Regions from separate parts of the Thalassotalea sp. PLHSN55 genome, predicted to be linked through region 3. Evidence: predicted binding sites of a transcription regulator. Region 3 holds the regulator's gene; each other region holds the start of a gene.
The links. The regulator FNR, encoded in region 3, switches genes on or off when oxygen is low (the NO sensors DNR and NnrR bind a similar motif). The targets are predictions, from matches to a motif close to TTGATCTAGATCAA.
Positions count from the first base shown of each region.

Region 1: nrdD (anaerobic ribonucleoside-triphosphate reductase) is a predicted target of FNR. The motif match lies at 5,906-5,919, and genes of this name have one in related genera.
Region 2: ACRRSQ_RS11140 (nitric oxide reductase activation protein NorD) is a predicted target of FNR. The motif match lies at 2,626-2,639, and genes of this name have one in related genera.

Region 1 is NZ_JBPDIH010000004.1:74,476-85,117, forward strand. Features, by position in the region: gene ruvC (crossover junction endodeoxyribonuclease RuvC) at 1-393, opposite strand, end outside; gene ACRRSQ_RS08955 (PrnB family protein) at 754-1,965, shown strand; gene ACRRSQ_RS08960 (aminotransferase class V-fold PLP-dependent enzyme) at 1,952-3,073, shown strand; gene nrdG (anaerobic ribonucleoside-triphosphate reductase-activating protein) at 3,077-3,544, opposite strand; gene nrdD (anaerobic ribonucleoside-triphosphate reductase) at 3,648-5,768, opposite strand; gene aspS (aspartate--tRNA ligase) at 6,165-7,952, opposite strand; gene cmoA (carboxy-S-adenosyl-L-methionine synthase CmoA) at 8,178-8,912, shown strand; gene cmoB (tRNA 5-methoxyuridine(34)/uridine 5-oxyacetic acid(34) synthase CmoB) at 8,909-9,874, shown strand; gene ACRRSQ_RS08990 (hypothetical protein) at 10,285-10,642, opposite strand, start outside.
Region 2 is NZ_JBPDIH010000005.1:28,276-38,917, reverse strand. Features, by position in the region: gene ACRRSQ_RS11160 (response regulator transcription factor) at 1-37, shown strand, start outside; gene ACRRSQ_RS11155 (sensor histidine kinase) at 94-1,287, shown strand; gene ACRRSQ_RS11150 (GFA family protein) at 1,344-1,757, shown strand; gene ACRRSQ_RS11145 (hypothetical protein) at 1,895-2,380, opposite strand; gene ACRRSQ_RS11140 (nitric oxide reductase activation protein NorD) at 2,700-4,535, shown strand; gene ACRRSQ_RS11135 (putative Ig domain-containing protein) at 5,072-7,114, shown strand; gene ACRRSQ_RS11130 (hypothetical protein) at 7,228-8,319, opposite strand; gene ACRRSQ_RS11125 (hypothetical protein) at 8,310-9,785, opposite strand; gene ACRRSQ_RS11120 (AAA family ATPase) at 10,048-10,642, shown strand, end outside.
Region 3 is NZ_JBPDIH010000012.1:58,514-69,155, forward strand. Features, by position in the region: gene ACRRSQ_RS18615 (LysE family translocator) at 1-10, shown strand, start outside; gene ACRRSQ_RS18620 (hypothetical protein) at 30-440, opposite strand; gene ACRRSQ_RS18625 (helix-turn-helix domain-containing protein) at 635-1,363, shown strand; gene ccoN (cytochrome-c oxidase, cbb3-type subunit I) at 1,799-3,220, shown strand; gene ccoO (cytochrome-c oxidase, cbb3-type subunit II) at 3,230-3,874, shown strand; gene ACRRSQ_RS18640 (cbb3-type cytochrome oxidase subunit 3) at 3,876-4,055, shown strand; gene ccoP (cytochrome-c oxidase, cbb3-type subunit III) at 4,048-5,013, shown strand; gene ACRRSQ_RS18650 (FixH family protein) at 5,174-5,668, shown strand; gene ACRRSQ_RS18655 (heavy metal translocating P-type ATPase) at 5,668-8,064, shown strand; gene ccoS (cbb3-type cytochrome oxidase assembly protein CcoS) at 8,061-8,252, shown strand; gene ACRRSQ_RS18665 (sulfite exporter TauE/SafE family protein) at 8,245-8,919, shown strand; gene fnr (fumarate/nitrate reduction transcriptional regulator Fnr) at 8,965-9,684, shown strand; gene uspE (universal stress protein UspE) at 9,844-10,642, shown strand, end outside.

The DNA.
Region 1 (10,642 bases), on a different contig from region 3:
AATCGATGTGACCATGTGTTGCACTTGGGTTTTATCAGCGGCGCCGGTGCCAACCACCGATTGTTTTATTTGCCGAGCTGAATATTCAGCAATGCTTAAACCCGATTGTGTTGCGGCAACAATAGCGGCGCCACGCGCTTGACCAAGTTTTAGCGCTGAGTCAGGGTTTTTCGCCATAAACACTTGTTCAATGGCAAACATGGTCGGTTTGAATTGAATAATTAATTCAGACACGCCAGCAAAAATGGTTTGCAAACGATCACCTAAATTGTCGCCGGCTGCCACCGCTTTTATACAGCCACTGCCCAAATACGTAAATTTCCGCCCTTGTTGTTGAATTACACCATAGCCAGTTAACCGAGAGCCGGGATCAATACCTAAAATAATATTCATGCAAACTTTATATAAAATAACGATGGGCAAAGTTTACCGTATCAGCTTTGTGACTTCACGATATTTAACGTTCTTGTGTCAAAGCCCATTTGTAAAAATTGGCGGAAAGTTTTCTGTGCACAACTACAACTTTTATTGCCCCGCCCCACATCAGCAAAAGTTGCTTTTAACGCTAAGTCGATGTTTTATTAATAAAGTCTATTGCTCTGTATTTTATTCTGGCTTTTGCAAAAATGAGCAATATCCGTGCAAAATGAAAAGCACTAGACCTTTATAACAATAACAATATTTGTCAACAATATCGCTGAGCGCGGTCATAACAATTAACTATGGCAACCGCAGCGTAGCTCAGGAGCTTGCATGCATAACAACCAAACAGCGACCGTTAAAAAGCTCGATCAATGGATCCGTGGTGAATTTAAAGAATTAAATACTCGCCTAGACAATATCTACTTTGATCAAGATGACCGCAGTGATGTAAATTTACAACCTCAACTGACCAAACCATTAACCAAAAAATTAACCGATACCGGTCAAGCACTCATCAGCGACGTCTTAAAGGAAGGAAATACCGACAACGGTTTTGACTCAGGTTATGATTTATTAGGTAATGTTGGTATTTACATGGCCGCTTGTCGACGTCATGAAATAACCGAACCTTCGCGCGAAAAAAAGTCGCCATTAATTGAAGCCTCTGCGTTGGCAATGCAAATTGGCGCATCACTTGGAGTTACGCCACGCTTTTCCACTAGCCATTTAACCACACACAATTTAGCGGTGAATGGCGAGTTTAAAAGCTTTACCAGTTTAGACGATGAATTACTTTTTATTGACTACAATACCCGTGGTATTTTAGGCTATAAACGCTGTGCCGACGCATTAATTAAGTTGTTACCTTTGGGGATTTCTCACCCACTTGCTGCTGAAATGCTCACCATCGCCAAGCAAGCTCTTAATGAAGTTATACAACATAACGACATGTTATTTAAGTGTTTAAACCCACAACGCTTTTTCTATTGCGTGCGTCCTTATTACAAACCCTATCGCGTCGGCCAAAATGTCTATCGAGGTGCAAACGCGGGGGACTTTTCCGGCATTAATGCTATCGATTTGCTGTTAGGTTTGTGCCAAGGGCAAGATCCTTACTACTCACAAATATTGGTCGACAAATTTTTATTTATGATGCCCGAAGAGCAAGCCATATTGCGCGATTGTATGCGCAAACAAAGCTTGCTTGATGCATTATTATCGACCAATAAAAAACAAGTCGATAGCGACTGGTTTCAGCACAATGCACAACTCTTTTTGGAAGTTTGCCAACTACATGGCAGAGCGGCCACGCAACATCATCAGCAATTAGTGGAACGATTCATAAAACAAATGTCGGTTAATGAATCACCCGCTGCGTTAAAAAATATTACCGCCAGTGGTCCACCTTTGCCTGTACTACTTGCTTCATTAGAAAAGTTAAAAGATTTACGAACCGCAGCCAAACGTGAGGATATTCCAAGCAGATTTCAAGATATTGAAAAACTAAGAGGGTTAATTAGGTATTACGATGAAAACCTTTGAGCACCTGAGCGTTAAGCAGCACCGTCATTATTTTTTAAGCCATTCAGTAGGTTTGCCCTTTAAAGGCGCAAAAGAAAATTTTGACCATACCTTTTTTGACACATGGCAAAATAACCTTGAGCCTTGGCCAAAATGGTTAGCGGTTATCGACAATTTTCGTCAGCAATTAACCAAGCTATTAAATAGCAACCTAGATCAGTTATGCCCACAAACTAATTTATCGAGTGCGTTAACTAAGGTGTTATTTTCGCTACCTAAACCTAATGCTACAAAGTCAGTCATTTTATATAGCCAAGCTGACTTTCCTTCAATGGCATTTGTATTGCAACAAGCACAATCACTCGGTTACCAGCTGAAAAGCATTCCTTTGGCAGCGGATTTGGTTAATATTGAAACCTGGCAAAGGTATATTCAAGATGATGTGGCACTTGCTTTTATTAGCCATGTGCAATCGAATAATGGCTTAAAACTTCCCGTCGATAAAATCACCACCCTTTGCAAACATCAAAAAGTTACGTCGATTGTTGATGTTGCACAAAGCATTGGCGTACAGCCGATAGATGTTAAAACATGGCAAGCTGATTTTATTATCGGTTCGTCGGTTAAATGGTTGTGCGGTGGCTCTGGTGCAGGCTTTTTGTGGGTAGATCAGCAACAGCTTGCTCAATGCCAGCCAGTTGATGTTGGTTGGTTTTCGCATCAAAACCCATTTGAGTTTGATGGTGATCACTTTCAATATCACCAAAGTGCCTTAAGGTTTTGGGGTGGAACGCCCAGTGTCGCGCCTTTTGCAATTGCCGCCTTTGCCATTGAGCAAATTAATCTATTAGGGGTTGAGGCAATAAATGGTATTAATCGTGCTCATCAAAAGCGAATAAGGGCAGCTGTGAATGATGAATTTATTGTTTCACCTGAAAAGTTATCTCACTCGAGCGGCACGTTGATTTTGCATTTTAAAGATAAACATCAATCCATGATAGAGCGCTTAAAAGAGGTAAATATTGGTTTTGATCATCGCGAACAAGGCATGCGCTTGTCACCGCATTTTTATACAACCGATAATGAGGTTGATTATTTAATTAACCAGTTATCAAAACAGTTGCGATAAACATTACTCGGTAAGTTGATGAATAACTTGGTTACTACTACCGCGCCAAATAAGTTTGGCGTCTTTTAGTTTCTCTTCAAATTTGCCATCAACAAATACATCAACTAAATCAACAATGGCTTGCTGATCAGCACTCAACTTAGCAAGCGTATAGCCTGACCACAGCCAAATATCTTTGCCCACGCATTCTGTTTTTACCCGCTTAACTAACTTTAACACGTCTGCCGTATTGCTTGGGTGCAGAGGGTCTCCGCCAGATAACGACAAACCTCGGCGTTTAATGCGAGTATCATTTAAATCAGCGATAATTTGATCTTCTTGGATTTCAGTAAAAAGGCTGCCAGAGTCTAATCGCCACGTTGATTGATTATAACAACCACGGCATGCGTGCTCACACCCTGAAACAAACAAGGTACAGCGCGTGCCGGGCCCGTTAACCACATCGACCGGATAGTATTTATGAAAGTGCATAGCGTCTTTTTTACCGTATTCACCAATAAAATAAAAAAGCAGCCATGTAAAACGATGACTGCTTAACTTGTAAAACAGTGAGCCTTTTTAAAGCTCTGCCCAATTACATGTGCTTAACGCGACGTTTTACTTCTTCTTGCTTACCGTGGTTAAACGGGCGAGCATCTGGGCTACCTAAATAACCACATACGCGGCGGGTAACCGACACTTTTTCAGCATTATGATTGCCACAGCTTGGGCAAACAAAACCTTTGCTGGTACAGTCAAACTCGCCGGTAAAGTTACATTCATAACATTCATCAATCGGCGTATTGGTACCGTAGTATGGCACGCGGCTATAGCTGTAATCCCAAACGTTTTCGAGCGCTTCAACATTATGTTGAATATTCGGGTACTCGCCGTAACAAATAAAACCGCCATTAGCCACATTTGGGTAAGCCATTTCAAAGTCAATTTTGTCATACGGGTTAACTTGTTTTTCAACATCAAGGTGAAAACTATTGGTGTAGTAACCTTTGTCGGTAACGCCATTCATTACGCCAAATTCAGTGGCGTCAAGCTTACAAAAACGACTGCATAAGTTTTCACTTGGCGTGCTGTATAAGCTAAAACCATAGCCGGTTTCCGCTTTCCAACTGTCGGTTGCATTACGCAAATATTGTATAATTTCAAGCCCTTTTACGCGCAAGCTTTCGCTATCAAACATATGAGTTTCATCACCATAAAGCGCGTTAATGGTTTCATGCAAACCAATGTAGCCCAGTGAAATTGAAGCGCGGCCGTTTTTAAATATTTGCGCAACATTATCGTCGGCTTTTAAGCGCACGCCACAAGCACCTTCCATATACAGTACTGGCGCAACACGAGCTTTAACCCCTTCTAAGCGAGCAATACGAGTATCAAGCGCGCGGCGTGCTAATTGTAAACGTTCATCAAGTAAGCTGAAAAATGCCGATTCATCGCCTTTTGCTTCTATTGCAATACGCGGTAGGTTTAAGCTAACAACACCAATATTGTTGCGCCCTTCATGAATTTCTTGACCCTTTTCTTCATAGGTTGATAAAAAGCTACGACAACCCATCGGCGTTTTAAACGAACCGGTCACTTTCACCACTTGTTCATAGTTTAAAATATCTGGATACATGCGTTTTGACGCACATTTTAATGCCAAGCGTTTAATGTCGTAGTTCGGATCTTGGGCTTTATGATTTAGGCCATCTTTAATGGCAAACACTAATTTCGGGAAAATCGCGGTTTTCTTATTCTTGCCTAAACCGGCAATGCGGTTTTCAAGAATCGATTGCTGAATTAAACGTGACTGCCACGTTTCACCTAAACCAAAACCAAAGGTAACAAAAGGCGTTTGACCATTAGCGGTATGCAAGGTATTTACTTCGTATTCAAGTGATTGAAACGCGTCGTAACACTCTTTTTCCGTGCGCGCACGAGCAAATACTTCCGCGTTTGGAATATCCCATTCTTGGGCAATAGTTAAATGTTTTTCATAACTTGCGCTCACATACGGGGCAAGTACTTCATCGATGCGGTTAATGGTCGTGCCGCCGTAAATATGGCTGGCAACTTGGGCAATAATTTGCGCTGTGACCGCAGTCGCGGTAGAAATGGATTTTGGCGTATCAATTTCCGCATTTCCCATTTTAAAGCCGCGCGTTAACATGCCATCAAGATCAATTAACATGCAGTTAAACATTGGGAAAAATGGCGCGTAATCAAGATCGTGGTAATGAATTTCACCACGCTGATGCGCGCTAACAATATCACGCGGCAAAATGTGCTTATTGGCATAATGTTTAGCAACAATACCGGCAAGTAAATCGCGCTGAGTAGGTATGACTTTGCTGTCTTTATTGGCATTTTCATTCAAAATGCTGGCATCGCTTTGATCAATGAGGCCGCGAATATCATTGTTCAGTTGGCTACTTTGTTCACGGGCAATGTCACGATCATGGCGATATTCAATATACGCTCGAGCGATTTCGCGGTGTGGCCCTGACATCAAAATATCTTCAACCATATCTTGAATTTGACCGATCTCAACTTGCTCAACATCCTTGAACTGAGAGAACACAGTTTCGGCAACATCTAACGCATAGTTGTTGTCTATTACCGCAACCGTTTCTGCTGCGCTGATGATTGCTTGTTGGATGCGTGCAATGTCGAAGGCTACGCGACAGCCATCGCGTTTAATCACTACCGGTTTCACTAAGAATTCCTTATTTATCATTATAACGACAGTGTTACTAAAGATTACTTAATAAAACAAAAACACTAAATATAGTAGTTTTAAAAATACGCAACACTAGATGCGGTGTATTAGACGAGAATACGACAAATGAGTTATTGATCTAGATCAAGGTTTGTTGAGGTGGTGCAATAAGCAAGCAATACCGGATTTTTCGGCTAAAAACCGTTAAATTAGCGCGGAAAATGTCAAGAGGGAAACGCGTTAATTAACGCATAGTTTTGTTTGGTGTTTGTAAATTTTTGAGTATTTTTCGACAAAGCAGGTACAGATAAAATGCAACAAAAAAGCCAGTAAAAAATACTTTTACTGGCTTTACCTTTTAAATTGTTCTGCTTATTTAGGCGATAAAAGGAATTAGCTTTCGCTGTCAGCTTCTTTATTTTCTTCTTTAACGATTTTAGCAATACCCAGTTCAACTAATTGATCAGGGTTTGCATGACCTGGTGCATTCGTTAACGGACATGCCGCAGTCGTTGTTTTCGGGAACGCCATTACGTCGCGAATTGAACTAGCGCCGGTCATTAACATCACTAAACGGTCAAGACCAAAAGCAAGACCTGCATGTGGTGGCGCGCCGTATTCTAGAGCTTCAAGTAAGAAACCAAATTTCTCTTGTGCTTCTTCGTCGCTAATACCTAAAATTCTAAATACTGCCGCTTGCATGTCTTGGTTATGAATACGTACCGAACCACCGCCTAATTCACAGCCGTTTAAGACCATGTCGTATGCATCAGATAATGCGCCAACTGGGTTTGCTTCTAACTCTGCTGCTGTTAGGTTGGTTGGTGCGGTAAATGGGTGATGAAGCGCGTGCATGTGGCCGTCGATTTCTTCAAACATTGGGAAGTCTACAACCCAAAGTGGTTTCCACTCACCTTGTAATAAATCTAAGTCTTCACCCAGTTTTAAACGAAGTGCGCCCAATGATTCGGTTACTACGTTGTAGTTGTCAGAGCCGAAGAAAATAATGTCGCCCGATTGTGCGTTAACGCGATCTAATAAGGTATTAACCGCATCTTCGCTTAAGAATTTTAAGATTGGCGATTGCAAACCTTCAAGGCCAGCAGCGCGATCGTTAACCTTCATCCATGGCATGCCTTTGGCGCCATAAATGCCAACAAATTTGGTTAATTCGTCAATGCCTTTACGTGAAAATTTCGCTGCGCCTTGTGGTACGTTAATCACCGCAACACGGCCTTTTTCGTCATTCGCTGGGCCTGAGAATACTTTAAATTCTACGTCTTTTAAAATATCAGCAACGTCAGTAATTTCTAATGGGTTACGCAGGTCAGGCTTGTCTGAACCAAAACGTGTCATCGCTTCGCTGTATGGCATACGCGGGAATTCACCTAAATCAACATCAAGCATTTTGATGAATAATTCACGGATCATTTTCTCAGTCACGCCCATCACTTCTTCAGCGCTCATGAAAGATGTTTCAATATCAATTTGCGTGAATTCTGGTTGGCGATCAGCACGTAAGTCTTCGTCACGGAAACATTTTACGATTTGGTAATAACGTTCCATGCCCGACATCATCAACAATTGCTTAAATAATTGTGGTGATTGTGGCAAAGCAAAAAATTGACCTTTATGCGTACGGCTTGGTACTAAATAGTCACGCGCACCTTCTGGCGTTGCCGCAGTAAGAATTGGCGTTTCAATGTCTAAAAAGCCTTGTGACTCCATTGACTCACGCACAGCAGAGGTTACTTTGGCGCGAAAACGCATACGTTCAGTCATTTCAGGGCGACGTAAATCTAAATAACGATATTTTAAACGTTGCTCTTCAGAGTTCTTTTGGTTTGAATCCAGTGGCAAAGGTGCTGCTTTATTTAAAATATTAAGCTCTAAACCTAATACTTCAATACCACCGGTTTTCATGTCTTTGTTCACTTGCCCTTCTGGACGTGCGCGAACTTTACCTTTAATTTGCACACAAAATTCATTACGCAAGGTATTGGCTTTTTCTAACACTTCGGGTAAATCTGGATCGTAAACTACTTGCACTATGCCTTCGCGGTCACGTAAATCGAGAAAAATTACCGCACCTAAGTCACGACGACGGTTTACCCAACCACAAAGTGTAACTTCTTGACCAATGTGAGCTTCGTTTACCTCACCACAATAAATACTTCGCATGAATATTTGCCTTGAAATTCTAACTTGAACACACCCTAATAAAACAATGTTGTTTAATAGGATAAAAAATTGCCGCCATTATATAGCAATAGCGAATAATGTCACTGGTCTGTCGATATTTCTGGGCATTTAACTGTTCGAGTGTGTATAGAATCATTTCTTTGTTTGGTCATTTTCAGTTAAAATAGCCGCCAATTTATTTGCTTTACTTTTTAAACGCCTTTTATGCAGCCATCAGAACCCGATTTAATTTTTTCAAATCAGCAAAAACAGATCAAAGACTTCGCCTTTGACGCGCAAGTTGTTGAAGTTTTTCCTGATATGATCAGCCGCTCTGTTCCCGGCTACAATACCATTATTGATACCATAGGTAGGCTAAGCCAACGCTTTGTTACTGATGATTCAAACGTATACGATTTAGGTTGCTCGTTGGGCGCAGCAACACTTGCCATGCGCCGCGGCATAAGCGCTAACAATGCAAAAATTATTGGCGTTGACAATTCAGCCGCTATGGTTGAACGCTGTAAAATTCACGTAAATGCGTTTAAAGGCGAAACGCCCGTAGAAATAATAGAAGGTGATATTTTACAAACTAAAATACAAAATGCCTCTATGGTGGTGTTAAATTTTACCATGCAATTTATTGAGCCTGCCAAACGTCAGCAACTGATCAGCACCATAGCTGACGGATTAAAACCTGGCGGCTTATTGCTATTGTCTGAAAAAATTACCGCTGAAGACAATACCTGTAACGAACTGCTCATTGACCTGCATCACGACTTTAAACGTGCCAATGGTTACAGTGAATTGGAAATTGCCCAAAAGCGCACTGCCCTTGAAAATGTGATGCGCCCAGACTCGTTATCAACGCATCAACAACGACTAAGCCATGCCGGCTTTAATCATGTGACTCCTTGGTTTCAATGTTTTAACTTTTTTTCTTTAATAGCGATCAAATGACCTCATTCAATACGTTTTATCAACAAATTGCCACCAATCGACTTAGCCATTGGTTAAATACGCTGCCAGCGCAATTAAGCCATTGGCAACAACATAATTTGCATGGTGAATTTGCCCAGTGGCAAAAAACCTTAGCGGCATTACCCAAAACAAGCCCATCGAGTGTCGATTTAAGTCAAGGGGTTGTCGTTGGTGAAAAAGCAGATATTAATGACGGTGAATATAAACGCTTAGAAAACTTGCTTAAAAAGTTTAAACCATGGCGCAAAGGCCCTTACCATATTCATGGTTTGCATATAGATACCGAGTGGCGTTCAGATTTTAAATGGGATCGCTTAGTACCGCACATTAGTAATTTAAAAGACCGCTACGTATTAGATATTGGCTGTGGCAGTGGTTACCATTTGTGGCGTATGCGCGGTGCTGGCGCAAAATTTGTGGTTGGCATTGACCCGACGCAATTATTTTTAACGCAATTTCAAGCGGTGCAACATTTTGTGCAAGACCCAAGCGTAAATTTACTGCCACTTGGCGTTGAAGACTTACCAGAATTAAAGGCTTTCGATACCGTATTTGCCATGGGCGTGTTATACCATCGCCGTTCACCGATTGATTTTTTATATCAATTAAAAGCACAGCTTGCCAAAGGCGGTGAATTGGTGCTTGAAACCTTGATCGTTGATGGCGATGAAAATACCGTATTAGTGCCGGGTGAGCGTTACGCTAAAATGCGCAATGTCTGGTTTTTGCCGAGTGGAAAAGCGATGTGCGCATGGCTAGAGCGCTGCGGTTTTCATAATGTGCGTATGGTAAATACTGACGTTACCGCCCTTGATGAACAACGCAAAACCGAATGGATTGATACAGAATCGTTGCAAGACTTTTTAGACCCGAACGATAACAGTAAAACCATTGAAGGTTACCCTGCCCCGCAACGGGCGATATTTATTGCTAACGTTTAATTAAGTTTAATCCTTTCTATCGCCAAAATTTAGGCAAAAAAAAGCGCGTTTAATCAAACGCGCTAAAAAAACATGAAACACTAAGGGATAACACTCTGTAAAGTAAGAGTGGTGTTTTCTCAATAAGTTCAAAGTTTTTAAATTAACTTAGGGTCTGTTGATCTTTGCTAATTATTTTTGCAGCAGTTTATTAGCCTTTTATACAAGGCAGAGCCTATGTTGTGTAGTTGTTCTACTCTAATAGGCGATAAAGGCTTTATGCTCCTGCAAAGTCACCTTACCCCACATCCATGTGGGGCAACGAAGTAGAAATGGTTAATAAACGCTGTCCTACGGATTCGTTTAAATGCTGCTTGCGCCGCGATCAAAAAGCATTTAATTTAAACATCAAAGATCAACAGACCCTAGATCTAATTACAAAGGTTTTGCTGTCCAAGTGAACAAATAACGTCATAGCTTAACTTCCCTTTACTATTAATTCTGCGCCCACCGTTTTGACAGCTAAGCGCGGTTCTTTCTGCACACACCTCATTAACAGAAACACCTTCGAAGCGCTGAATAAAATCGGCCAGAGCAAAAATATCAGAATCATTGCCATCATACGTCTTATCTGCATTAGCAATTAGGCTTGATTTGTCTTCAGGTATGGTTTGGTTACGTGCATCTTTAGCAATAACATAGAACATGGCTTTATAATACTTATCACTGATATCTTGTGTGGTATCAATACCTAACCGCACGCTTGTCTTATTAGGGTGCGCAATATGA
Region 2 (10,642 bases), on a different contig from region 3:
TTGGGGACAAGGCTATATGTTAAGTGCCAGAGCCTAATCGTGTTTAAAAGCTTTTTTCGCTACTACTTGTTGGTTATTTTAAGTTTTTTTATTTTGATCGTAAGTGTCGATTACTGCTTTCTTCAGTATCAACGTCAGCAAAATAATATCGAAATTGACTTTGACTACATGCCGCAATTAGTCACGGAATATTGCCAACAATATCAATGTAATAGTTCGACGCCGTTACCTTTTACTAATGTTCAGATCATTAAATTTTCAGATGTAGCCGCCAATACCACGATTGTTGAGCAACTTAAAAGCTTTCAAGTGATTGTGGTTGCCGGTAAACATGGCGATTATTTTTATAAAAAACTTAACGCCAACTATATTATGCGTTTTGGGCCCGTTGCCGTTGAGCCCATTCTCGATAATTCTTGGTATACCAGTGGCTTTTATTTAATGCTGGCGGCGATTATTTTTATCGGCTTATATCCTATTTTTCACGATATGTATCAGCTCAAATTTGCCGCACAAGGTTTTGTTAAATCGCGTGATCTACATCACTTAAGGTTACCTAAATCCCGTTATTTTCAGCCAGTCAATGATTCCTTTTGCTGGATGATCAAAAAAATATCGAGATTAGTTGCCTTGCAAAAAGAACTTTCCAGTACCTTATCTCACGAATTAAGAACCAGTTTATCGCGCTTAAACTTTTCTTTGGCAACGCTAGATGAAACTAATGTTGAAGAAACTAAAGTACTGCTACAGCAAGATATTGATGAACTTAATCGCCTCGTTAACGAATACCTTGAGTTTTCAAAACAAGACCAAGAAGTGCCGCACTTACATTTAACAGAGCAAAGTATTGTGCCAATGGTTAAGCATTATATGGAATTGCTTGGGCAGTACTCGTCTAAAACCATACGTTTTCATTGTCAAAGCGACTTATTAGTAGAAGTGGATGAACGTTTGATTGCGCGCGCCATTAAAAACCTGATTGATAACGGCATTAAGTATTCAAACCAGTTGGTGGTAATTTCGCTGTATCAGCATGGTAACCAGCTAGTGTTGCAAATTGAAGATGATGGCTTAGGGGTTAATATTAAAGAAGTGGATGAATTATTTCTGCCATATTCACGTGCCGAGCATAATGAAAAGATTGCCGGTTATGGGCTTGGGCTTGCCATTACGCGCAAGATCATTGATTGGCATCAAGCACAATTAAAAGTCAGTAATAGTCGCGAGCTTTCAGGCGCTTGTTTTCAACTTTTTCTTAATACTCATTCTGGCAACATCAACGACTAGTATTTTTCATTATTGTGCAGTAAGTTGAATACTATAACCGCATAAATTGAGATCTGATGATGGCGAATACCGCAAGCTGCTTATGTGCAAAAATAGGCTTTTCTGTTAAGCAATTTCAAACCAATATTGCTCATTGTCATTGTATTATGTGTCAAAAATTTCATGGCGCTGCATTTTCTACCTTTGCTGAAGTTAACAACAGTGATTTAACTTGGCTTAGAGGGCAGGAATACTTAAGCCAATACCGAGCCGAGAATGATACCGTGCGACAATTTTGTTCGTGTTGTGGCGCGAGTTTAACCTTTGAGTCGAGCTACAATCGACAAGACAATACCATTGAAGTCGCGTTGGCGGTGTTTGACCAGCTTGATTGTCAGCTAACGGTGAATGCGCATATTTTTGTACGCTCAAAAGCACCATGGTTAACATGTACGGATGATGTCGTGCGTTATCAAGCTTTTAGAAAGTAGCTTCTGGGAAGTGGTGTTTAGGAAATCGTTTTACAGCCAAAAGTTAATCAGCCAAAAGTCAGACTGACTGTGCATCAGCTATGCTTGATTAAAAACCGGCAATAACGCAAATTCAGGTGCTACTTTGCTTACTTTCTTTACTCTTTTGTAATCGTTATTAGCGTGGTACTTGGGCGTTTAGCGGCGTAAATAGCACTGCTTGCAAACATATTTTCAATTTCTTGATGGCGAAAATTATAAATGTCAGTGCTGAAGTAGTTTGCTAATTCTAGCTGTCCAGAGCTAACGCTGTTTAGCAAGGTATTATGGTGAGGGTAGAAAGTATTGCCATAGTGCAATGAGATAATATTGCCGGTAATAGCAACAACTTTGGCAATTTTATAGCGTTGATTGGCAACTTGATTAGTACTTAATAATCGAAAGTCTAAAAAATAGAGATCATTAACTTGTGGTGCTTTAATAAATTGCAAGCTTTGTTGATGCTCTTCAATTTTCTGTTGGTAATGATAAACAAATAAAGAACACAAGCTAAATAGTACTGATGTGGTCAGCACAATTGATATTATTTTAGAATATCGGGTGCTGTATCTGTGTGGCACGAGCAATGTTTTGTCTATTTGCATGGTCATATTCCTTATGGCTAGCGAGTAGAAACTATTTTTTTGATGACATTACGGGGCGTAAGTTACGAATATTGCACAGTTTGTTTGATTAATAAATAAGCAAGTAACAATTTCTTAAACTATTCATATTTCTAAACCCCACAGTTATTTTATTCGTATAACCAGTCAACTGCAGCTTTACTCCTCCTAGTATGAACCAATAATGTAAACGCAGGTAACCCAAATGTTGAGCATTGTGCGAGATATTGATTTAAATCACAGCTTTTAACTATGGCCTTGCTATTATGCATGCATCATGTTTTTACAGTTTTGAGTTGAAATGGAAGAGTGGGTTGGTGGTTTTTGGCATAGGTTTATCACTCGAAAAGCCAGTACAGATTATTTTGACGCTAAAGTCGATTTTAATCAGGTAAGTAAGTCGATAGGCGTTGTCTTTAGAGCGTTAGGCGGAGACCCACTTAAGCGCGTTGAAGCCGCAAGCCCAAGAGAATATTTGGAGCGCCGCAGCTTCTTACAGAAAATTTCAGGTCATAATCAACAATTTAGTCTGGCATGGCAAGATGAAGAAAGCTTACGTTTACCTGAATCTTTAGCCGTTTTGCCAACGGAATCACTTAACCGCGATTTATATATTTGGTTAGCCGTTCTTGCGGCCAATCATCAACAAAAATTTAAACATTGGGCGATAGATAATCAAGCGTTAGTGGTTGATGTTTTACAAAAATATCCTGCACTGCAAGTGCGATATCAGCGGCTTGCTAAGGCTTTTGTAGAAAGTCGTATCGATGTTTCAAAAATGCCTGCCGAAGAGCAGGCTATGGAAAATGCGATTATTCAAGCCGTGCTCGAACCAGGCTCAGTTACGAAATTTCCTGTAGTTAATTTCGCCCCTCGAGCGGTTTATTTGTGGCTCTATCCTTCGGCGCAAGCTGATGAGATTTTGATGCCCGAATATCCAGATGAAATTGAGCAACAAGAAAGTGTATGCGGCAGTAAAAAAAGTGAAACCAGTCGCAAAAAAGCCGAGCGTGTCGATTCACCGGAAAGCCGCAGTGGTATGATGATCTTTCGCCTAGAGAGCATGTTTTCTTGGAGTGAATTTGCAAAAATGGATCGCGGCAGTGACGATAGCGACGATGATGACGAAGATAATCAACGTATCGTTGAAGATCTCGACAAAATAACCTTATCGCAACAACAAAATCAAAAAAGTGCCCGTATTAAAATTGATATGGACTTACCGTCGGCATCAGAAGATGACACGCCAATGGGCGAGGGGCTTAAACTGCCTGAGTGGGACTACAAAACTCATCGATTAGTTGAAGACAGAGTCTTGCTTCAGCCAATGTTACCCAAAGATGCCACGGCAAAACCGCTACCAGCAAGATTGCGAAAAATTTCTAAAACCATACAAGCGCAATTTGAACAATTACGCAGTGTGCGCTATTGGCTAAAAGCCCAACCGCAAGGTGAAGAGTTAGATTTATCCTCTTGGTTAGACTTTCATGTTGAAAGCACCATTTCGCCGACACAAGAGCGGGGCTTATTTCAAAGTTTTCGTGGTAATAACCGCGACCTTTCTTGCTTATTGTTAGCGGATATCTCTATGTCGACCGATGCGCATTTAGACGACAATAATCGCGTTATCGACGTTGTTCAAGACAGTTTGATGCTTTTTGGCGAAGCATTAAACGCGGTTGGCGATAACTTTGCCATGTATGGCTTCTCATCAGTAAAACGTCAAAATGTGCGCTTTTCGATGCTAAAAAACTTTAATGAAAAATACAGTGATGATGTGCGCGGCAGAATTCAATCGATACGCCCTGGTTTTTATACCCGCATGGGCGCGGCTATTCGCCAAGCAACTAAAATAATCGCCGAACAAAAGTCGTCTCAAAAGCTAATGCTAATTTTAACGGATGGCAAGCCGAACGATATAGATCATTATGAAGGTCGCTTTGGCATTGAAGATACCCATCAAGCGATTGCTGAAGCTAAGCGTTTGGGTATTAAACCTTTTTGCATAACAATTGATCAAGAAGCTGAGGATTACTTGCCCTATATATTTGGTAGTGGCTCGTATACGGTGTTGTTAAAGCCGTCGCAATTGCCAATAAAATTGCCGCAGTTGTATCATCAATTAACTAATCAATAGTTCATGTGAGCTTGTATTTTCATACTAAGACAAATAAAGAGTATTAACGCTATATGAATAAGATCCCGTGCTTATATTGCCAAACAGAAAACGAAGATAGTCGCTCTGAATGTTTGAGCTGCGGTATGCCGCTTGCCAAAAAACATCCGAATGACAAAAGGCGAATGCTAGGTGTTTTTGTTAAATGGTTTGTGGTTATAACGCTATTTTGCACTTTTATGATTTTCTTCTTACCTAGGTAAATAAGCCTAAACACTGTTTTAATGCACTAGCTTTCAAACGTTAGTGCATTTTACTTTTCACCGTCACATCTAATTTCTATTTCAATTTCTTTTAAATCACCTTTCGCGCCTAATTGTATTTTAAATTGTACAATTAGATAAAACCTTAAAATATAAATTCCTATAAATACAATCGCTTATTTATTTATGATGAAATAAATATGCTTACTCTTGTTCTTGTGTGTTATTTATATTATAAATATGTGAATTAATATTAGAATATGTGAAAAACTATAAAAATCACAAGGTCACTTTATGCAAATTATTAACAACACCATGAAACTAAAAAAATGCTCACGTGCGGTAATGTTCGCTACCATGAGTTCATGCCTATTATTATCGGGTTGTGATCTCAACGATGACGACGATGCCAATGCCAATAGTGCGCCGTCAATCCCTATGATTGATAATACCGACGGCCGCGAGTTAGTGCCTTTTAATGCTATGATTTCTGCAACCGATGCCGACGAAGATAAATTGCTTTATACCAAATTATCAGGGCCAGACTGGCTTGTTGTGGGTTTAGACGGCACCGTTACTGGCACACCTCCTTTAGAAAGCTTGGGTAGTTCAGACTTAACGTTTCGTGTTTTTGACGGCAGCGAATATGTTGAAGGAAGTGCGGTAATCAATATTGTTATTCATAATCGCGCGCCAGATAATTTTGAGGTCTCCAATTTAACCGGTATTACCTCACAGCCATTTGAAGCTGTGGTTTCTGCGCAAGACTTAGACCAAGACCCATTAACCTTTGCACTTGTCGATGGCCCAGAAGTAGAAGGCGAACCGTTACTTTCGCTTGAGGGTGACAAGCTTACAGGTGTAATACCAGCAGCAGGTAGTTACGCATTTACTTTGTCAGTGACCGACGGTGAACATGTTATTGAGCAAAGCTTTAATTTGCTGGTTTCTGATCCAAACCAAGGGCCAACTGATTTAACTGTATCGAAGTTAACCGCTATCCAAACTGTTGAATATGCTGCAACATTAAGTGCAACCGATATTGAAGGTGACGCGTTAACCTATGAACTAGTTAGCGGCCCAGGGTGGTTGTCGCTTGATGGTGACCAATTAACGGGTGTTACCGATGTACCAGGTGATTATAGTTTTGAAGTGAGTGTTTCTGATGGCGAATTTACCATTACCGAGGAATTTACGTTAGTTGTTGATAAGCTTTTCTTTGGTTTTACCGAAGATACCATAGTGAAAAATGGTGGCGTAATTGATGCTGAATTTTCAGAGCACAATCATAGCCTTGGTGATTATATTGCGTCATTTTTTGACAATTATTCATTTGAAAAATTAACCGGACCTGATTGGTTAACAATTGATGCTGAAGGTGGTTTAGCGGGCGTATTTGCTTATGATGAAAACAACCCTAATACATTTAGCATAAAAGTAACCAATAACGACGATGGCGAAGAAGATATCGCCGTATTAAATATTACTCACGCGCAATTTGCCGAGGATATTTTACCCGCAGCTATCGGTGGAATTGTCGGCTCGTCAATGCCATTACGTGCAACTGATGGACACGACAACAGTAGCTTAACTTTTGAATTAGTAAGTGATGACCTTGGCGGTAAAGGTGACTTATTTGATGTTACGCCTGACGGTTATATTGTACTTTTACGTCAACCTACCGAAGAAGAAATAGCTACAGTTAGCAGCGGTAATTTGGCAGGTGATGCTTTCTATACGCTAAATTTAACGGTTACCGACGGTATTGCCAATGATGTATCTGAAGGCAATGAAAAAATTCGTATTAGAAAAGTTGCCTCAACGGGGCTTAATTTGATGGAAACATTAACAGCTGAATGGGCAAATATCGCTGAGAGTCACGTAAATGGATTTGCGTTAGCTCCTATACCATCAAAAGTGGATCACAGTGGTGATGCGGTGGAAGCGGTTAATGGCGGTGAAACTATTTCAAGTACTACGTCTTTAAGATCAAAAAATGGTGCTGACCATGCCGCTATTTTTGATACCACAGGACAGCAAAATATAAAGTTGTACTATGATATCGCGGCCAAAGATTTAATTGATGGTTTAAAATATACAACGAATTACTCGATTGATGGCATAAACTGGGTTGAAATCGACAGCTTTAGTAATGATGTTGACGGTGTTGCAAAACAAGTTTTTGTTAAAAAAGAGCATTTATTGCCAGCAGATGCCAATGATCAAAAAACACTTTGGATCCAGTTTAATAGTAATGGCGCTGAAGACAAAGGAACACAACATGGCTATATCGATAACTTCCTCATTCAAGGTGACGCAATTCCAGCACAAGAATAATCACAAATTTAAATTAAGTCGTTAAAGACCGAGAAGCCCGTGAGTCGATTAGCTAACGGGCTTTTTTACGGCTTGTTTTTATCTTTTGGCGTTGATGTTTCATTGGCTAAGTTTTAGGTGCCAACAAAATAATCAATGTCGGGTATTTTGGTATTTTTAATATCACGTTGTTTAATCACATAAAAAATACAGTCATTAATGGCAATGTTTTTATTGGGTGTTGCCATAAATACGCGAATATTAGTTGCGCATATCAGTTCATTATTTAGTACCGTAAAGTAATCGGTGATAACGTCTTCTTTATCGGCATCAACCAATTCTAAATGTTCTAAACCACAGCCGTTTATCCAACCGAACGATTGACCGCGCTGTGCAATACCATAATTAAACTTTTCAAGATCGAATTTTAAAATAACACCATCAGCGCTTGTGTTTTTATCAGCATAAGTTAAATCAACGCCCGACTTTAACTGCAAACGCAGTGGTGTATGAATAATTTCTACCGGATTATTGTGATGACAATCATGAATTAATTCAGAGCTGCAATAGCGATTAATGCCTTCATAAGCGAGCTCGTGTGCTTCGTTGTCTTGGCTGCCGCCGCATTCAAGGGTGATAGTTGGGCAGTTAAACTTTTGCTCCATTAATGCACCTAAGCTAAGGTGCGATAAAATCATGGTTGAACAAAACAGTGAGGTCAGTGACACATTATCGTCACTGCTTTGGGTGCAAACTGAAAATGCCGGGCCACGGCCTGAGGTATTGTGCAAATCGACAATGGCCTCGGGGTTTACTTCACGGATTGCATTTTCAATAAGGTTAGCTCGTTGGTAAAAGCCTTGGTTATTTTTACTGCCAAAACAGCGATTAAGATCTTTGCCATTTACCGTATAACGGGTGCTAAGCAAAGGCAGAGATTTAGCCGCTTCTATCGAACAAATAATAAAGCGCATATTCGTTGAAGGCATTAATAAGTGACTATTGGCTTGGTTGTATTCAATTAACCAACGATGCATGGCAATTAAACCAGAGGGCTCATTACCATGTAAAAGCGTAACTAATACGCGACAACGGCTTTGATCACTACCTGTGATGTCAATGATTGTTGGCCCAGATAAAGACAATAAAAATTGCTCAGGCGTTTCTTTAAGTTGTTGGCTGCTTGGATCTTTAAGGTAATCAAGCGCGGAGAAATTTATGTCCATATTTGCTCCCATGTAGCAACGGGTTGGCACGTTCTACAATTAGTTATATATAAGTTAACAAGCTCGCGACAAGCGGATGTTTTGTCCATCGTTTGCTCTAAATAAGTTAAAGTGTTTTGTTGCCAAATAGCGCCGTTAATGTGGCGGTTTAGTCGTTGTTCAATAATGTGAATAAATTGGTTAATTTCTTCGTTATCAACACCTAAGCTCGCTAAGCCCTGTTTGGCAATAGGAATAAGTGCATTGATAACATCTGTTAGGGCAACTTCTTCTAATTTATAGGGGTTATTAAGAGGCCATAAAATTTTAGCGTCTAGCCCTGATTGAGCGGCGCGATAAAAGTTATATTCGGCATATTTAAATGGCATAACAGCAAGGTAATTTTGAATGTTATCTGCCATACCTGCGGCAAGGCCTATAGCAAATGCCGCATTTGCAACCATATCTAAACTGGTTGGCCCAGCAGGAATAGCACGAAATTCGATGCGAATATGGCCATTATTATGATGGTCATAAACAGGGCGATGCCATGGCCACACCGTGCCCATATGTAAATTTAATTCGTCGAGTTTTGCCAAATTTTCTTCATTTTTCGTTGTAACCACTTCGGGGATCACCGGAGGATATAAGGCAACAGACTCGGCAAATAATTCCCACGGGCCATTTCGTAGCCAGCCGTGGCCAAAGTTCACTCTTGGGGGCTCTTGCCACGCGACTTTATCGCGTAGACGAATGTCTAACGATTGTTTAAATAAAGCTACACGTGTTTCATGCCATAATTTTTTGCCCAGAAATATCGCTGAATTGGCACCAATGGCGGTCACTAAAGGAAGAGTGAGCTGGGCAGCATTAAATGTTTGGCAAAACAACGCTGGCTTGGTCATCATGTGCACCTGAAAAGAGGTATTTGCACCTTCGGCGCAGATATCGTCAAAATCTACTGATAAGTTTTCTTCACCAGATATATTGATTTTAAATGCTTCACCACGTTGTTGATAAAGGTAGTTAGCCAAACAGCGATAGCGGGTGCTGTCGGTCATGTAATTCACATTAAGGTGCTTTTTTTCTAACGTTGGTAAAATGCCGATGGGCACGATATTTATGCCACGCTTTTTTGCCACTTTTTCCAATTTGGCGGTTTTGTCTAAAATTTCATTTCTTAACGCGGTAAACGGTTGGCCTTGCTGCGGGAAACAGTTTAAATTTAATTCGATGTTGTATTGGTTTAACTCGGGTTGAAACTGCACATCGTTTAAATCGTTAAGCAATTGTTGATTAGCAAGACTTACCTGTGCGTCAGCATCGACTAAGTACATTTCAAGTTCAGCACCTATTTTGAGTGTTGACTGACCAAAGCCGTCTTGTTCAATAATGTCTTTAAGTTGTTCAAGCTGCTGACTCAACTTTTGTTCAAATAAACAGTAGTCATGGTCACAAAAGGTATCTTTGGCAATATTTTTACCCATAGGTTATGACCTCCTTTTAAACATCACTGTTATTTTTGTAGACAGATACTGTCGCAAAATCGCTCAAGGTAATTTTTGATTAAGGTCAAATAACTCATCATTTAGCTAACAACTGTCGCTTTGCGTAAATATTAAACGCATTTTGTTGATCTAAAACAAAAATAAAATATCAGCACTTTTATCGATTGATTGAGTTAACTACTTGCCTAATTAAGGTATTTATTCATAGTATGTGGTTAAGTAACTACAGGAAGGTGTGAAGATGCAAAACAAAGTGGCTGCAATTTTAGCGCAAATGAATCAAGCGGTTTTAGGCAAAGAGCATGAAATTCGTTTGGCATTGGTTTGTTTGTTAGCAAAAGGGCACTTGTTAATTGAAGATTTACCGGGCATGGGTAAAACCACACTGGCGCACGCGTTAGCAACAACCTTAGGGTTAAGCTATCAGCGCAGTCAATTCACCAGTGATTTATTGCCAGCAGATATTATCGGCGTGTCTATTTTTGACCCTAAAGCACAAAGTTTTACCTTGCATCGCGGGCCTATTTTTAATCAAGTCTTACTGGCTGATGAAATTAATCGTGCTAGCCCTAAAACACAATCGGCACTATTAGAAGCTATGGAAGAAAAGCAGGTCAGTATTGACGGTGAGACATATCCGTTAACATCACCATTTTTTGTTATTGCGACACAAAACCCACTGTTTCATGCTGGCACTTACCCTTTACCTGAGTCTCAACTAGACCGCTTTATGATGAGAATATCACTTGGTTTTCCTTGCATTGACGCGGAACGAGACATTTTGCGTGCAGGAAGCAGTACTGATGCTAACTTATCAGCGTGTGTTAATGCACAAG
Region 3 (10,642 bases):
TTTCAGTTAAACAATAGAAGTGCCAGGGGTTAGTAACGACTACTATCAAATTCGACAAATACGGTGGCGCTTTGTTCACTTTGCTGGTCAGAAGATACTGTTAGTACAAGTTGCCAAGTCATTACATCTTCACTACAACTCGCTAACAAGGTTGATGCCTTAACAACGTTATTATCGTCTTCTAAAGATTGGAAAAACACCGGCACCTTACCCATAAACATATCTTTGCCTTCAAGATGGGCGTTAAATTGTAAATCTTCAATCGATTCTTGTGAGACGATAACAATTTCAAATGGAATTTCTGCGCGCACTTTTTTCACATTAAAGCGCACTTCAAACTCCGCTATAGGAGTAGTAACGCGACAAATATTTTGTTCCGCCAAACATGCTGGTTCAACATATAGACTCGGTTGTTCCACTGAAGGTTTACAACCAGTCATAAAAAGTAGCAACAAGATAGCTGATATAAAAATTTTCAATTAACACCTCAAGACATGAAAATAACTAAACAGGAAAGAAACCAAAAATAAAAAATGATTAATATCACAGTTATTGATTTAGGTTAAGAATTCAATTTCTTGATAAGCATAAAATATAACCACGTGTACAATTTATCGACTGCTATATAATAATCATGACAACATCTGAAAACAAAAAGCAAAAAACTCAATTCGTAGACTGCGATAATTGTTCAATGCAAGCCGTTTGTGAACCTGTTACTTCAAATGCACACGAACTTAACCTCGCAGATAATTATCTCTCGAAACGCATCCCACTAAAAGCCGGCGAAGTGCTTTTTTCTGAAAATGAGCCTTTAAGCTCTTTTTATGCAGTTAGCTCTGGCAGTTTTGTGTTAACCGAAGTCAAAAATAACAATGAAAGTAAAATTATTGGCTTTAGGTTCCCTGGTGAGTTAATTGGCGAAGATGCGATTTATCCAGAAAAATATGGTTATAACGCTGTTGCCACCACAGCAAGTTCTGTTTGTCGAGTTGTTAACGACAAACTCATGTCGTGCAGTAAATTGGTGCCAGATCTTCAACTTAATGTGATCAAACTACTAAGCAAGCAAAATTTTACTCGACAATCTGAATTTCGCGCAGCTGTTGCAAAAAAGTCAGCCGAAAATGTTTTAGCGTCGTTCTTGGTGAATATTGCTCAACGTAATACGTTACACGATGCATGCCCTACTGTTTTAAACCTTGCTGTTAGTCGTGACAATATTGCAAATTTTCTTGGATTACGCCGTGAAACGCTAAGTCGTTTATTAACGCGCTTACAACAAGACGGGTTAATCAAGGTAGAAGGTAAAACGATTTATTTACTTGATATTGGGCAATTAGAAAAGCTCGCTGATATTTAGACCGCAAAAGCACAAATATTCACCAACCGAAATAGCGATTATTCGTTGCAAAAATAACAATAATATACTTTATTTTTTCGCAACAATTTAGTCGCAAATCGTTCTCATTTACACACAAAAACCATAGTAACCAACTGTTTTTTATAGCAATAAATAATAGAAGCATTACTCACAGGTTAATATCCAACCACATATTTGATTTTAGTCACTTTTATAACCATAAGATTTATGTGGTAATTATTTGGTTTATTGATTTAAATCATGGTTTTTTATTGATTTATAACGCGCCCGACAGGTAGAATTGCAACCGATATAACACTAACTGTAACAATTCGTGATATATATCACCGCATATGCGGAAACTTCTATTTAGTAACGCTTATAACAACAACTTGTTATTGCAAACACCTAACCTAAGTAAACGGAACAAAAAAAATGACAACAACGCTTGAGCACTCGTCATATAACTACAAGGTGGTACGTCAATTTACCGTCATGACAGTTATATGGGGAATCGTTGGTACTCTCGTAGGTGTTCTTATTGCTGCACAATTAATTTGGCCAGCATTGAACTTCGACACACCTTGGCTAACCTACTCCCGTCTTCGCCCTCTTCATACCAATGCAGTTATTTTTGCTTTTGGTACAAGTGCGCTATTTGCCACATCATATTACATAGTACAAAGAACATGTAAAACAACACTATTTGGTGGTCAGCTTGCTGCGTTCACCTTCTGGGGTTGGCAAGCAGTTATTGTACTGGCGGCAATCACCCTACCTTTAGGTTACACCTCAAGTAAAGAATATGCTGAACTTGAATGGCCGATTGATATTTTAATCGCTGTCGTGTGGGTGTCATACGCTATCGTATTCTTTGGAACGTTAGTTAAACGTAAAACATCACATATTTATGTTGCTAACTGGTTCTTAGGTGGCTTTATTATTACCGTTGCCGTATTGCACATTGGTAACTCAATGGTAGTACCTGTTTCGTTAACAAAATCGTATTCGTTATATTCTGGTGCAATTGATGCGATGATGCAGTGGTGGTACGGACATAACGCCGTAGGCTTCCTTCTTACAGCTGGTTTCTTAGGTATGATGTATTACTTTGTACCGAAACAAGCTGAACGCCCTGTTTATTCTTACCGTTTATCTATTGTTCATTTCTGGGCATTAGTTTCTTTATATATTTGGGCTGGCCCGCATCACTTACATTACACCGCTTTACCAGATTGGGCTCAATCAGTTGGTATGGTGATGTCAGTTGTATTATTCCTTCCTTCTTGGGGTGGCATGATCAACGGTATTATGACGCTTTCTGGCGCATGGCATAAACTACGTAATGACCCTATTTTACGTTTCTTAATTGTTTCATTATCTTTCTACGGTATGTCGACCTTTGAAGGTCCAATGATGGCAATTAAATCTGTAAACGCTTTATCTCACTACACTGACTGGACTGTAGGTCATGTTCACTCTGGTGCTTTAGGTTGGGTTGCGATGATTTCAATTGGTGCAATGTACCACTTGATCCCAATTTTATTTAACCAAGGCCGTATGTACAGCATTCGCCTTATCAACATTCACTTCTGGATCCATACCGCAGGTATTATTTTATACATTGTCGCTATGTGGATTTCTGGTGTAATGCAAGGTTTAATGTGGCGCGCGGTAAATACAGATGGTACGTTAACTTACAGCTTCGTTGAAAGTTTAACAGCATCTTACCCGTTCTACTTCATCCGTTTCTTAGGCGGTGTATTAGTTGTAGCTGGCTTTATCTTAATGGCTTACAACATGTTCAAAACAATAGCAGCAAAAGACAATAGTCTTAAAGCTGTTGAAGCAGCTTAGGAGTTAACCATGACTAATAAACATGAAGCTGTAGAAAAGAATATTGGCTTATTCGTAATTTTTACTATTTTTGCTATCAGTATTGGTGGTTTAGTAGAAATCACTCCATTATTCTTTCAAAAAGAAACAACAGAGCCTGTTGATAACCTACGTCCATATACAGCACTAGAAATGGAAGGTCGTGACATATACATTCGTGAAGGTTGTAACGTTTGTCACAGTCAAATGATCCGCCCTTTCCGCGCTGAAACAGAACGTTACGGTCACTACAGTGTTGCCGGTGAGCAAGTATGGGAACATCCATTTTTATGGGGTTCAAAACGTACTGGTCCTGACTTAGCCCGTGTTGGTGGTCGTTATAGTGATGATTGGCACCGTGCTCATTTAATTGACCCTCGTTCAGTTGTGCCTGAGTCGAATATGCCATCGTTCAAGTGGTTAGAAGAAACAACTCTTGATGGTGAATTAACGGCGAAGAAACTAGAAACCTTTAACTGGTTAACTAGAAACCGCTCGCATAAAAATGAACAAGGTGAACGCATTCCATTATATTCTGAAGAAGACGTTGCTGGCGCGCAAGCTGCCGTGCAAGGTAAAACAGAAATGGATGCGCTTATTGCGTACTTGCAATCACTTGGTCATGCGTTGAAATAATATGGATTACGGAACGCTTAGAGGGCTAATTGCCCTAGTAATTTTAGCATTGTTCTTAATTATTGTTGTTTGGGCTTTCAATAAGAAACGTAAGAGTTCTTTTGATGATGCCGCTAACTCAATTTTTGAAAACGAGCACAACGAAAAAACAAGCAAACAGGAGACTAATAATAATGTCTAGCTTCTGGAATATATGGATTTGGGTTCTAACACTCGGTACTTTAGTAGGTTGTGCACTTCTACTAAAATGGTGTTTAAAGAACTTCGCTGGTGTTAAAGAAGGTGAGTCAATGGGACACACTTTCGATGGCATTGAAGAATTAAATAACCCTTTACCTTCATGGTGGAGTTGGTTCTTTGGTTTAACTATCCTTTGGGGTTTTGCCTACTTTGTCATTTATGGCTTAGGCGACTGGAAAGGTGTAACAAATTGGAAAAGTGCAAACCAAGATGTTACTAGCTTAGCTGATTCAAAAGCACAAATGATTGCAGCAAGAGAAAATGGCATTATCGTACAATACGATCGTGAAATGGACGCTGCTGAAGCTAAATACGGCCCTATCTTTGAAGCTTTTGCCAAGCGCAGCATCGAAGATCTTGCAACTGACAAAGACGCGTTAAAAATAGGTCAACGCTTATTTTTACAAAACTGCTCACAATGTCATGGTTCAAATGCTAGCGGTACAACAGGCTTCCCTGATTTAACCGACAATGCATGGTTATATGGTGGTACACCTGAAGCGATTAAAGAAAGTATCTTAAACGGTCGTAAAGCAACAGGTATGATGGCTTGGGAAGGCGCGTTAGGCGGTGAACAAGGTGTTAAAGAAGTTGCAGCTTACGTGATTAGTTTAAGTGGTCGCTCAGTGAACCCAGACCTTGCAGAAGCTGGTAAAGCCAAATTTGGTCTTTGTGCTGGTTGTCATGGCGCAGATGGTAAAGGTAGCTTAGCAATGAACTTACCTTTAGGTGCACCAAATTTAACTGACAACATTTGGTTATACGGTGGTTCACAACGTGTAATTGAAGAGTCTATTCGTAACGGTCGTGCTGGTGTTATGCCGCCGTGGAAAGACATCTTAGGTGAAGAAAAAGTTCACTTGATCAGTGCTTACGTTTATAGCTTATCGCAAAAATAATGTAATCATTTAAGATTAATTTAAAAACCCTGTTAAGCGATTAACAGGGTTTTTTTATACGTAAATTTTACAATATAATCGGCTAAATTATACGGCTTTAACTTGGTTCAAAGCCAATATATTAGTATAATGGCGCCCTATTTTCTTAGTGTGAATTGTAATGAAAACATCATGGTATAAAGAGCCTTGGGCATGGTTAGTATTTATTTTGCCTCTTACTGCAGTTGTTGCAGGGATTGCCACCTTAATTATCGCAAATACCAACCCAGATACTTTGGTTGTCGGCGATTATTACAAAAAAGGCAAAGCCATCAATTTAGAAGTAAATAAAGTAAAACTGGCCCAAAAGTTAGGCATGCGCTTTGAATTGAAGCTAGAAAGTCAAGACTTAATCATCAAGCCTACAGGCATTGAAAAAATATTTCCTATGCTAAACGTTAATTTTTACCACCCTACGTTAGCCAAAAACGATTTTTATTTAGCGTTAACACCTGATGGAAGCGGTAACTTTCGTCATCATTTTGAACAACCTATTACGGGAAAATGGCGTATTACAGTATCGTCATTTGAAAATACATGGAAAATTCAAAATACAATTTCATTACCTCAAAGTAACTTTATCGAAATTATTCCTAACCTTACTGAAGCAAATTAATGGCACAAAATTGTTACCACTGTGGCGAAATGGTGCCTAACGGCATCAATTTGTCGGTTAAAATTTTCCAAAAGCAACAAAACATGTGTTGTATTGGTTGCCAAGCAGTTGCCCAAACGATTGTCGATAACGGCTTAACGGATTACTACCAATACCGCACAGAGCCAGCGACAAAAGGCACACCGCTAGTACCTGAACAATTACAAAAGAATAAACTGCTTGATGATGCAAACCTGCAAAACGAATTCACCTATACGACAGACGCATATAAAGAAACAATTTTAACTGTCGATGGTATCAGTTGTGCAGCTTGTGCTTGGCTAATTGAAATGCAGTTAGCCAAAGTTGAAGGCGTTATTGCAATTAACGTTAATGCAACCACACAACGAGCAACAGTGCGTTGGCATAACGACACCATTAGCTTAAGTGAAATTCTAACCCATTTAGAACACATTGGTTATCATGCGCTACCTTTTAAAGCGAATGCCGTTGAAGAAAATAATAAAAAACAGGCCAAGGTTTTCATCAAACGTTTAGGCATTTCCGGCATTTTAATGATGCAAGTAATGATGATCGCTACCGGATTATATTTTGGCGCGTTCTCTGGCATGTCTGAAACCATTCTGGTCTACTTACGCTGGACCAGTATGTTACTGACCTTTCCTATTGTGAGTTATGGTGCATTTCCTTTTTACAAAGGCGCAGTTAATGCATTAAAAATAAAACGTTTATCTATGGATGTACCTGTTTCTATTGCTATTTCCTTAGCATTTTGTGCTTCCGTTTGGGCAACCGTAACTCAACAAGGAGAAGTGTATTTTGAATCAGTCTCTATGTTCACTTTTCTACTGCTTATCGGTAAATTTCTCGAGTTTCGAGCGCGTTCACGTGCCGCTGAAGTATCAGCAAATTTATTGAAACTTATGCCAATGACGGCTGTAAAAATTGTCGCAACAGACACTGGCGATGAAGAGCACTATATTGCGGCTAAAAACCTACAGGAAAATGATTTAGTTATTGTAAAGCCTGGTGAAACCGTGCCTGCAGATGGCACTATTTTACAAGGTAAAAGTCAGCTAAACGAGTCTATGCTTTCTGGAGAGCAGCTCCCCGTTAAGAAATCGATTGGTGAAAAAGTTTTTGCTGGTACCGTAAACGGTGATGGCAATTTAACTGTTGAAGTAAAGCAAATAAGTAGCCATTCATTTTTAAGCCAGCTGATTCGTTTAAGTGAACATTCTCAAGCTCATAAACCCAAAATTGCCAAATTATCAGATAAAATTGCCCAATATTTTGTTGCCGTTATTTTAGTTACCGCAATTTGTACCGCTCTTTATTGGCATCAACATATGCCAGAGGAAGCGTTTTGGATCACGCTATCTGTACTCGTCGCTACCTGCCCTTGCGCGTTGTCATTAGCAACACCTACCGCCTTAACTTGTGCAACCACACGGTTAAATAAAGACGGTATCATGATCAAATCAGCTCATGTAATGGAAACAATCCCAAAAATTTCAACCATGGCATTTGATAAAACAGGTACATTAACCAACGGCGAGTTTACCATTGTGCATGTCGATGTAATTGATGAACAATTTACAAAAGCACAATTGCTAGCAATTGCCGCAGCACTTGAATGTCATTCTCAACATCCATTAGCTAAACCGTTTAGCCAATATCGAGATTTTTCTTATCAGTGTGAAAAGCCAACGGTAGAGCCCGGTTGCGGGGTTTCGGGCCTAATTAACAATCAGAAATTTGCGATTGGTAAACCTACTTGGCTACTCAATAAAAGTGAACTGTCTCAATACGAAAACAAACAATGTTTACTGACTCAGGATGGACAAGTCATTGCATCGTTTACGTTACGTGATGATATTAGAGAAGATGCAAAAGACCTGCTCGATTATTTGACCAAGCAAAATATTAGTTCATTAATGTTATCTGGTGACAATGCGGCAGGTTGTCTCGCCGTAAAAGAAGCGCTTAACATTGCCACAACTCATAGTGGCTTAACCGCGCTTGATAAAATGGAATTGCTCAAAGAGCGACAAAAATCGCATACGGTTGCTATGGTAGGCGATGGTGTGAATGACACACCGGTATTCGGCGCTGCACATATCGCAATTGCAATGGGCAGCGGTACCGATATCGCCAAAAACGGCGCAGATGTTATTTTGTTGAATAATCAACTCGCTTCAATTGAACAATTGCAAAAAACCGCCATTAAAACTAAAAAAATTGTTTGGCAAAATTACCTTTGGGCATTTGGCTACAATGCCATAGTATTACCGCTTGCTGTAGCAGGATTTATTACGCCTTATATGGCGGTTATCGGCATGTCGTTAAGTTCAATACTTGTTATTACTAACTCGCTAAGGTTATTAAAAAAATGAGCATCATTTACGTTCTGATCCCTATTGCTATTTTATTAACAGCCCTCGGTATTTATTTATTTTTTTGGGCAGTAAAAACAGAGCAATTCGATGACTTAGAAAAGCAAGGCATGAGCATCTTGTTTGATGAAGAAGGTAAAGATAAAAAAGCCGCTGAATCCAAGCCTACCGAATCGAACAATGATTAACATGCCATTAGACTACCTATCAGCTTTCATTATCGGATTATTAGGCTCAGGTCACTGCATAGGCATGTGCGGTGGTATTAGCTCATTATTAACTTCAGCGATCCCTGGCGAAAAACCTAAAGCGTCTTTAGTTTTAGGGTATAACCTAGGCAGAATACTTTCCTATAGTCTAATTGGCGCTATTGTCGGTTTTACTAGTTCAATTGCCGTTAGAAATATAGGCGTGCCGGTAATTGGTTTACGCCTGATTTCCGGCGTATTTTTAGTATTACTTGGTTTATATATTGGCCAATGGCTTATGTGGATCAGTAAACTGGAAAAATTTGGCCAATTTATCTGGCGTTACTTATCACCATTAAGTAAACAAATCCTTCCAGTTGATAGCACAAATAAAGCGATTTTATTAGGCGCTATTTGGGGCTGGCTGCCCTGTGGTTTGGTTTATTCAACCTTAACCTGGGCATTAGCTAGCAATAGTGCTTTTTCGGGCGCATTTATCATGTTCTGCTTCGGATTAGGCACATTACCAGCGCTTTTAACGGTTTCATTTGGTTTTTTTAATATAAAAAACATCTTGAAAAATACATATTTTAGAAAAGCATTAGCATTAGTTACAATATTGTATGGAATTTTCACTATATCGTTTGCATATAGGCAATTGTTTTAATATGATCTTAGTCAATAAGTTTGATGCTAAGTTATTTAGGTAGTTATGCAAAATCGTCACTGTTCAGGTCAACAACACATTCATTGTCAAAACTGTAGTATCAGTGAGCTATGTCTACCTTTCTCCCTTAATGACAAAGAGTTGGACGTTTTAGATAAAATTATCGACCGTAAACGTCCTATCCATAAAGGTGAGCAAATTTTCCAAGATGGCGAAAAGATGCAAGCATTGTATGCTATTCGTTCAGGCACATTTAAAACTTTTACGGTAAATGAACAAGGTGAAGAGCAAATTACGGGCTTTCATTTAGCTGGTGATTTATTGGGGTTTGACGCGATTGCCGAATCAGAGCATCCTAGTTTTGCAAAAGCACTCGAAACATCAATGGTTTGTGAAATCCCCTACAACACGTTAGATACGTTATCTAACAGTATGCCGAAACTTAAAAAGCAAATTCTTCGTTTAATGAGTAATGAAATTCGCGAAGATCAAGAAATGCTTACACTGCTTAATCGTAAAAATGCTGAACAACGTTTAGCAACCTTTATTAGTGCATTAAGTGCGAGATACCACGATAGAGGCTTGTCGTCAGTTGAATTTCGTTTATCAATGACTAGAAGTGACATTGGTAACTATATTGGTTTAACCGTTGAAACAATTAGCCGTTTATTCAACCGTTTTCACAAAAGCGGTTTAATTAAAATCGACGGTAAACTTATTACCATTTTAGATATTACCAAACTCAATGAAGTTGCTGGCCTATAGGCTAGCAACCCACTGATTCCCCTTCCTAATTAAAATTTAAACACTTGTTTAATTATTTTCTAACTATCACTATAAACTTGATATAAAACAAAATACTATCATTTCTGGTAAGGCACTATTAAACTGTAATTAAGCGTTAATTTTTGCCAAGGTGAAATGATGGAAAAATATCAAAAAATTCTTGTAGTTATCGACCCAACCACAGATGAACAAAAAGCGCTAAAACGCGCGATAGAGCTTGCGAAAAAAACAGGCGCTAGCATTACTGCATTTTTATCTATCTTTGACTTTTCCTATGAAATGACCACAATGCTGTCAAAAGACGAGCGTGAAGTCATGAGACAATCTGTGATCACAGATAAACTACAATGGATTGACACTGCCATAGACGCACTAAATGACGGTAACCTCACTATTGAAAGCAAAGTGGTGTGGCACAACCGCCCTTTTGAGTCGATTATCAATGAAGTACTAGAGTATAACTTTGATATCGTTGTTAAAGGTACTCATCAACACGATAAACTCAAATCAGTAATATTTACACCAACAGATTGGCATTTATTACGTAAATGCCCTTGTCCGGTATTATTAGTTAAAGATCATTTATGGCCAGAAAATGGTAAAATTCTTGCAGCTATCAACGTAGGAAGTGATGAAGAAGAGCATCAGTTACTTAACGATAAAATCACTGAAGAATCCCTTAATTTATCTAAAATTATCAAAGCGCAAGTTCATCTAATTAACTCATTTCCGGGTACTCCGGTTAATATTGCCATTGAAATTCCTGAGTTTAACTCTTCTGAATACAATGATGCCATGCTCAAGCACCATCAAGAAGCGATGACAGAGCACGCTCAGCGCTTTAATATTGCTCCTGAGCGTGTATCCGTTGAAGAAGGCTTACCTGAAGACGTAATAGAAAATGCTGCCAACAAACTAGATGCAGAGCTCGTCGTAC